DNA from 2 places in the Mesorhizobium sp. BR-1-1-10 genome. Region 1 is predicted to be linked to the other one. Evidence: riboswitches for the same ligand, from Rfam matches in the RefSeq annotation. Region 1 holds a riboswitch; the other holds the start of a gene.
The links. A riboswitch is a leader RNA that binds a small molecule or an ion and turns the genes downstream of it on or off. The one in region 1 is predicted to bind S-adenosylmethionine.
Positions count from the first base shown of each region.

Region 1 (3,984 bases):
AAATATTCGGCCTTCCGCCAGCCTGGCGACGTGCATGTGCATATGTTCGGCACCGCGACGCTATCCTTCGCCGACGGCATCAAGACGGAGGCCGGCGACGTGTTCGAGATCGAGGCCGGGGACTTCGGACTGCCGCTGCGCAACCCGCTCGAGATCGAGAAGCCGGTGAAGGTGTCGGTGAAGGCGCTTTGAAGCCATGAGCGCGTGATTCCCCTCTCGTGGGGAATGGCTGGCAAGCCAGAGCGGGGCGCTGTCCCGCCGATCTGGCAATAGGTTTCAGTCACGTCCCTGCCGGGCATCTCTCCCACAAGAGCGAGGTCGGCAGCTTCAACCTTAGCGCACGGCGCGGAAATGCTTTGACAGCTTCAGGCCCTGCGCCTGGTAGTTCGAGCCGAGATCGGTGCCGTAGAGCGCCTGCGGTCGCTTCAGCATATGCTCGTAGACCAGCCGGCCGACGATCTGGCCGTGGTCGAGGATGAACGGCACTTCGTGGCTGCGCACTTCGAGCACCGCCCGGCTGCCGGTGCCGCCGGCCGCCGAATGGCCGAAACCCGGATCGAAAAAGCCGGCATAATGGACACGAAACTCGCCGACCAGCCGATCGAACGGCGTCATCTCGGCGGCGTAGAGCGGCGGCACATGCACCGCCTCCTGGCTGACGAGGATGTAGAACTCGTCGGGATCGAGCACCAGTTCGCCGGCGCGGCTCTTGTGGATCGGCTCCCAGAAGTCGAGGACATCCTGCGCGGCGCGCTTGTCGACATCGACGAGGCCGGTGTGGTGCTTGCCGCGATAGCCGACCAACCCATCCTTGTCGCCATTGAGGTCGATCGACAGCGCGATGCCGCCGCCGGAAATGTTCGGCGGCTCCGTGGCGACCAGCATCTCGGCACGATGCAGCTCATGCAACTCGGCTTCCGAAAGCAGCGCGTTGCCGGTGCGAAAGCGGATTTGAGACAGGCGCGAACCCGTGCGCGCGATGATCGGAAAGGTGCGCGGGCTGACCTCGAGATAGAGCGGACCGTTGTAGCCGGCGGCGATCTTATCGAACTCATGGCCCCGATCGGTCATGACGCGGGTGAAGATGTCGAGCCGCCCGGTCGAGCTCTTCGGATTGGCCGAGGCCGAAATGTCAGCCGGCAGGGCCAGACTTTCGAGCAGCGGCACAATATAGACGCAGCCGGTTTCGAGGACCGCGCCTTCGGTCAGACTGATCTCGTGCAGTTGCAGCCGATCGAGCTTTTCCGACACCTTGTGGTTGGGACCGGGCAGGAACGAGGCGCGAACCCGCCAGGCCTTTTCGCCCAATCTGAGATCAAGGCTCGCCGGCTGGATCTGGTCGGCATCAAGCGCGCGCGGCGACTTCAGCGCGCCGGACCGGAACAGCGCCGATATGTCCTGATCGGGAAGAATGCCTGTCTGCCGCAAAGTCTGGCTCCGCCCCAAGACTGGTCTCTTTCGTTTGCAGGTTCTTGTTTGTTGCAGGTTCTTGCCGCAAAACCGCGGGGCACTTCTGCGGAACCTGCCTTGGTACAAACGTCTTAATGAAGCCGGCAATTGACGCAAGCGTGGCGCGGGTCTAAAGGGTCGTTATCCCGTGGTGATTTGGCCGGTCGGCTTGCAGCCACGTTAAACAAGTCGCTAAAGGACCGTCGGGCCGCAAGGCCGTATGGACCGGTTGCGACTTTCGCGGCCGGTTTTTTTGTGTCTGGAACAAAGCGATGAGCACCAAGAAGCGCAACTGGAAACCTCAGACGGCACTCGTGCATGGCGGAACCCTGCGTTCCGGCTTCGGCGAAACCTCCGAGGCGATGTACCTGACCCAGGGCTATGTCTATCAGACGGCGCAGGCCGCCGAGGCCCGCTTCAAGGGCGAAGAGCCTGGTTTCATCTATTCGCGCTACGCCAACCCGACCGTCGACATGTTCGAAAAGCGCATGTGCGCGCTTGAAGGCGCCGAAGACGCGCGCGCCACGGCGTCGGGCATGGCGGCGGTGACGGCTGCCCTTCTGTGCAGCGTCAAGGCCGGCGACCACATCGTGGCCGCGCGCGCGCTGTTCGGCTCCTGCCGCTGGGTGGTCGAGACGCTGGCGCCGCGCTATGGCATCGAGGCGACCTTGGTCGACGGCACCGAGATCGCCAATTGGGAAAAGGCGGTCAGGCCGAACACCAAGCTGTTCTTCCTGGAAAGCCCGACCAACCCGACGCTCGAGGTCGTCGACATCGCTGCCGTCGCCTCGCTTGCCAATTCGATCGGCGCGCGGCTGGTCGTCGACAATGTCTTTGCCACGCCGCTGCAACAGAAGCCGTTGCAGCTTGGTGCGCACATCGTCGTCTACTCGGCCACGAAGCACATTGACGGCCAGGGCCGCTGCCTGGGCGGCGTCATCCTGTCGGACAAGAAGTGGATTGACGAGAACCTGCACGACTATTTCCGCCACACCGGTCCCAGCCTGTCGCCGTTCAACGCCTGGACGCTGCTGAAGGGCCTGGAAACCTTGCCGCTGCGCGTGCGCCAGCAGACCGAGAGCGCCGGCAGGATCGCCGACTTCCTGGCCGGGCAGCCGCAGATCGCCCGCGTCATCTATCCCGGCCGTGCCGACCACCCGCAGGCCGATATCGTCAAGAAGCAGATGTCGGGTGGCTCGACGCTGATCTGCCTCGACGTCAAGGGCGGCAAGCCGGCGGCCTTCGCCCTGCAGAACGCCCTCGACATCGTGCTGATCTCGAACAATCTCGGCGACGCCAAGAGCCTGATCACCCATCCGGCGACGACCACCCACAAGAACCTCAGCGATGAGGCCCGCGCCGAACTCGGCATCGGGCCAGGTACGCTCAGGCTGTCGGTCGGCCTGGAGGATACGGACGATCTGCTGGAAGATATCGCCCAAGCCTTGAAGGCCGCCAAATAGGTTTCGTCCAGGAAGCGTCGTCAGCAGCGATCAGGCGCTCGACGGCGTCTCCTCCAGTTCCGCCGTCTTGGTCCGGATGGTCATGGCGTTGCCGCGCCAGTCGACGGCGCCGCCGAGCCAGCCGCGCGCCCAGATGGCCGGGAGCATGACGTCCCGCGCGACCGTCGCCGCGATCATGCCCGTCGAGACGTGCCAACCCTTGGCCAGGGCCAGAGCGCATTCCGGAAGATAGAACGCAGCCAGCACGGCAATCGCGGTCGCCCAGAGACTAATGCCGGCGCTCGCCGCGGCAATCAGCGCAAGAACCAGCGGGACCGCCGCACCAGTCAGGATCTCGGGCGCGAAGAACAGCGGGAAAGTGACGCGGCGCAGGCGCGCCCAGCGGGCCTGGCGCGACCAGATCTCGCCAAACGTGCGCTGGCCGAGCGGCTGCTCGAAGGGGGCGGCAACGAGGTTGACACGCAGGCCGAGGCCGTTCACCAGCTTGGTTGCGGCGGCGTCCTCGGCGATCTCGGCGGCCAGCGCGCGTATGCCGCCATTGGCGTCCAGCATCGGCTTCTTCCACAGCATGCTCTTGCCCTGCGCGAAGCCGAGGCCGAGCGCCGCGCCGGCATACTGCCAGCGGGCCTGCAATGTGTTGAGGAAGGCGCATTCGACGTCGGCCCAGAAACCATCTGGCCTGGAGCCGATCGGCGTCGAGCAGACAAGGCCGGTACCGTGCTGCCACGCCGCCATCATGTGCTCGACATAGTCCCTCGGCATCAGAACGTTGGAATCGGCAAGAATGACCCAGTCGTGGCGCGCCGCTTCCCAGCCTTTGACGCAGTTGTTGAGCTTTGGATTGGCACTGACACGGTCGTCGCCGATCAACAGCCGGGCCGGCACCTGCGGAAACCGGGCAATCGCCCTGTTTATCAGTTTGACCACCGGGTCGTCGGCATGGGCGACGCAGAAGATCAGTTCGTAGCGTGGCCAGTCGAGCGCGAAGGCGCGTTCCAGCGTCTCATGTGTGAATGGCTCGACGCCGCGCGACGGGACGACAATCGACACCGCCGGCGATCTGCCCGCCGGC
Region 1 covers NZ_JAIUIL010000006.1:288,026-292,009, forward strand. The annotation lists gene araD1 (AraD1 family protein) at 1-192, shown strand, start outside; gene LB555_RS15400 (2'-deoxycytidine 5'-triphosphate deaminase) at 334-1,428, opposite strand; SAM riboswitch at 1,588-1,665, shown strand; gene LB555_RS15405 (O-succinylhomoserine sulfhydrylase) at 1,722-2,912, shown strand; gene LB555_RS15410 (ceramide glucosyltransferase) at 2,943-3,984, opposite strand, start outside.

Region 2 (3,984 bases), on a different contig from region 1:
AGTCGGCGTGATCACCGTGACGAGGGGCGCCTGTTCGGTCTTCCCGATCATATCACGTAGGCCGCCTCCAGCGCGTAAACACCCTTCGCGCCAGGTCCTTTGATCATCGGGATGGCTAAATGGATCGGACTTCCCCCTGGATGGGCCTCATCGGATTCGGTGCGACGCTACAAAAAACAACCTGCCATGTCACCCCGTCGTGCCGTCGTTCGACCGACCAGGTATGATGAATTCCAGCTCATGGCGCTTCAACTGCAACACTTTCGCACCCGCTGAAAGACGCGCGGCCACCCTCAAGGATTGGCAGTCGCGCCTGCGGGCGTCGCCCATTTCATTATCGCTTCAGCAGGAACACTGCTTGTTGGCCAAAGAAATTCCAGAACCACCATGGCATCGACAGGCCGATCTTCTGGCCGTTGGCGTCGAGCGCGGTCGCCTTCTCCACTGTCGCGCCAAGCTCTTCGCACAAATTGACGAAGTCTCGGATCGTGCAGAAGTGGATGTTGGGCGTGTCGTACCAGGAATAGGGCAGGTCGCTGGTCACAGGCATGCGGCCCTTGACGAACAGCGACAGGCGCACCCGCCAGTGACCGAAATTGGGGAAAGACACGATTGCCCGGTTGCCGATCCTGAGCAGCTCGTCGAGCACCAGCTTCGGGTTGCGGGTGGCCTGCAGGGTCTGCGACAGGACAACGAAGTCAAAGCCCTTGTCGGGATAGAATTCGAGATCGGTGTCGGCGTCGCCCTGGATGACACTGAGACCGCGCGCCACGCATTCGTTGACGCCACGCTGCGACAGCTCGAGTCCGCGACCATCGACCTGCTTGGTGTCCTGCAGCAATTCGAGCAATGAGCCGTCGCCCGAGCCGACGTCGAGCACACGCGATTGCGGCGGGATGAGGTTGGCGACGACCTCGAGGTCGACGCGTTGGCTGCCGTTGACGCTCATGGCTTCGCCTCGTGGACGGCGCATGGCCTTGGTCCGAAACGTCTGCAACTTTTCGGGGTCATGCGCTGAGCCCCCTGGCGCGCGCGGCCGAGCCGATGAAGCCGTTGATGGCGGCAAACAGTTCCGGCTCGTCGAGCAGGAAGGCGTCGTGGCCGCGATCGGTCTCGATCTCGACGAAGGATACCGAGGCGCCGGCGGCGTTGAGTGCGTGGACGATGGAGCGGCTCTCTTCTGTCGGGAACAGCCAGTCCGATGTGAAGGACACCAAGCAAAAACGGGTTTTCGTGCCGGCGAAGGCGTCGGCCAGCCGGCCGCCATGGTCGGCGGCGAGGTCGAAATAATCCATCGACCGCGTCATGTAGAGATAGGAGTTGGCATCGAAGCGGTCGACGAAGGTCATGCCCTGGTGGCGCAGATAGCTCTCGATCTGGAAGTCGGCGTCGAAGCCGAAGGTCAGCGCTTCGCGGTCCTGCAAATTGCGGCCGAATTTTCGGTGCAGGGCGGCTTCCGACAGATAGGTGATGTGGGCGGCCATGCGCGCCACCGCCAGCCCTTTCTCCGGACGCTTGCCGTGCTCGAAATATTTGCCGCCATGCCAGTCCGGATCGGCCATCACAGCCTGCCGCCCGACTTCGTGGAAGGCGATGTTCTGTGACGAATGGCGCGCCCCGGTGGCGATCGGCAGCGCCGAGAACACGCGCTCGGGATAGCTCGACGCCCATTCCAGAACCTGCATGCCGCCCATCGAGCCGCCGAGCACGCAGAACAGTTTCTCGATGCCGAAATGGTCGATCAGCATCTGCTGCGCGCGCACCATGTCGCGGATGGTGATGACCGGCAGGTCGAGGCCATAGGGTTTACCCGTGGCCGGGTTGGTAGAGGCCGGACCGGTGGAACCCAGGCAGCCGCCGATGACATTGGAGCAGATGACGAAGAAACGGCTGGTATCGATGATCTTGCCCGGTCCGATCAGCACTTCCCACCAACCGGGCTTGCCGGTTACCGGATTTGTGCTGGCGACATGCTGGTCGCCGGTCAGCGCATGGCAGACGAGGATGGCATTGGAGCGGGCATCGTTCAGCGTGCCATAGGTCTGGTAGGCGATCTGGAACGGCGACAGCAACGTACCCGCATCGAGCTTGAGCGGCTTGTCGGGCCCGAACCGCAACACCGGGCTCGACGGTTGGTCGGCCTCGTTGTTGGTCTTTCCTGCACGCAGAGCGGCCATCACGTCTCTCTTGCTGCACCGTGCGCTCGTGGAAATCGCTGCCGATCTCCGCCGCCGATGCGTCCGTCCGGCCGGTCGCGGACAACAAAAAACCGGCATTGCCTTCGCAAAGCCGGTTACGTCACGCAAACGGCCCTTTAGCGAATTGTTTAACGTGGCTGCAAGCCGACCGGCCAAATCACCACGGAACTGTCATCGTCTTTCTAGAACCCGCCTGCCTCGCCGTCAATGGCGGCGGCTGGCACCGCTGCCACCTCTCGACATTGCGTGCCATGGCTTGTATCTCCGCAGCGGCCTCCGGATGGAGGGGTTTTCGACGGATTTTGCAAGATATGAACCAGACACCGGATCAGGCACGTCCAACTCCGCGCGCGGGCATCATGGATATAGAGGCCTATGTGCCCGGCAAAAGCTCGGCGGCCGCCGGTGTGGCCAAGGTCTACAAGCTGTCGTCGAACGAGAATCCGCTTGGGCCTTCGCCGAAGGCGATCGAGGCCGCGCGCGAGGTCGCCGGCAAACTCGACATCTATCCCGACGGCAGCGCCAGGCGGTTGCGCGAGGCTATCGCCGAGGTGCATGGCCTCAACGCGCAAAACATCATCTGCTCCAACGGGTCGGACGAGATCCTCGGCCTGTTGGCGCAGACCTATCTCGCGCCGGGTGACGAGGCTATGTTCACCGAACACGCCTTCATGGTCTACAAGATCTACATCCAGTCGGCAGGCGCCACCCCGGTCGTGGTCAAGGAGACCGACGAGCGCGCCGACATCGATGCGATGCTGGCGGCCGTCACGCCGCGCACGAAAATCGTGTTCCTGGCCAATCCCAACAACCCGACCGGCACCTATGTCCCTTTCCAGGAGGTGCGCCGCCTTCATGCCGGACTGCCGGGAAATGTGCTGCTGGTGCTCGACGCGGCCTACGCCGAATATGTCCGCCGCAACGATTACGAAGCCGGCATCGAGCTGGCCGGCAGCGCCGAGAACGTGGTGATGACCCGCACCTTCTCCAAGATCGGGCTCGGCGGCGCGCGCATCGGCTGGATGTATGGTCCCCTGCATATCGTCGACGCCATCAATCGTGTACGCGGCCCCTTCAACGTCAATGCGACAGCGATCGAGGCCGGCATCGCCGCGATCCGCGACCGTGCCCATGTCGAGCGTAGCGTGGCGCATAACGAGACCTGGCTCACCTGGCTGAGCGGCGAAATGACCGGGCTCGGGCTGCGCGTGACGCCGAGCGTTGGCAATTTCCTGCTCATTCATTTTCCCGACGATCAGAAGCATTCCGCGGCGGCGGCTGACGATTATCTGAGCGCGCGCGGCTATATTCTGCGGCGCGTTTCAGGTTACGGCTTTCCCAACGCGCTTCGCATGACCGTCGGCACTGAAGAGGCCAATCGCGGCGTTGTCGCCGCGCTCACGACATTCCTGAAAAGCTAGAACGTCTAAAGAGCTGGAACACCATGGCATCACCGATGTTCGAAAAGATCGCGCTGGTCGGTATCGGCCTGATCGGCTCGTCTCTGGCCCGCGTCATCCGACGCGAGGGCTTGGCTCGCCATGTCGCCATCTCGACGCGCAGTGCGGCAACGCTCAAGCGAGCCGAGGAACTGGGCCTTGGCGATTCCTACACCATCGATGCCGGGGACGCGGTGCGTGATGCCGATCTGGTCGTTGTCTCGGTGCCGGTCGGCTCATCCGGCGCTGTAGCGGAGGAAATCGCGCCGGCGCTGAAAAAGGGGGCGATCCTCACCGATGTCGGCTCGACCAAGGCCTCGGTCATCGCGCAGATGCAGCCGCATGTG
Region 2 covers NZ_JAIUIL010000013.1:79,632-83,615, forward strand. The annotation lists gene LB555_RS24895 (glycosyltransferase family 2 protein) at 1-51, opposite strand, end outside; gene metW (methionine biosynthesis protein MetW) at 335-949, opposite strand; gene metX (homoserine O-acetyltransferase MetX) at 1,008-2,177, opposite strand; SAM riboswitch at 2,295-2,372, opposite strand; gene hisC (histidinol-phosphate transaminase) at 2,510-3,619, shown strand; gene LB555_RS24915 (prephenate/arogenate dehydrogenase family protein) at 3,643-3,984, shown strand, end outside.
Region 2: it holds a riboswitch for S-adenosylmethionine, as region 1 does, so the genes downstream of both, metX (homoserine O-acetyltransferase MetX) here and LB555_RS15405 (O-succinylhomoserine sulfhydrylase) in region 1, are expected to answer to the same signal.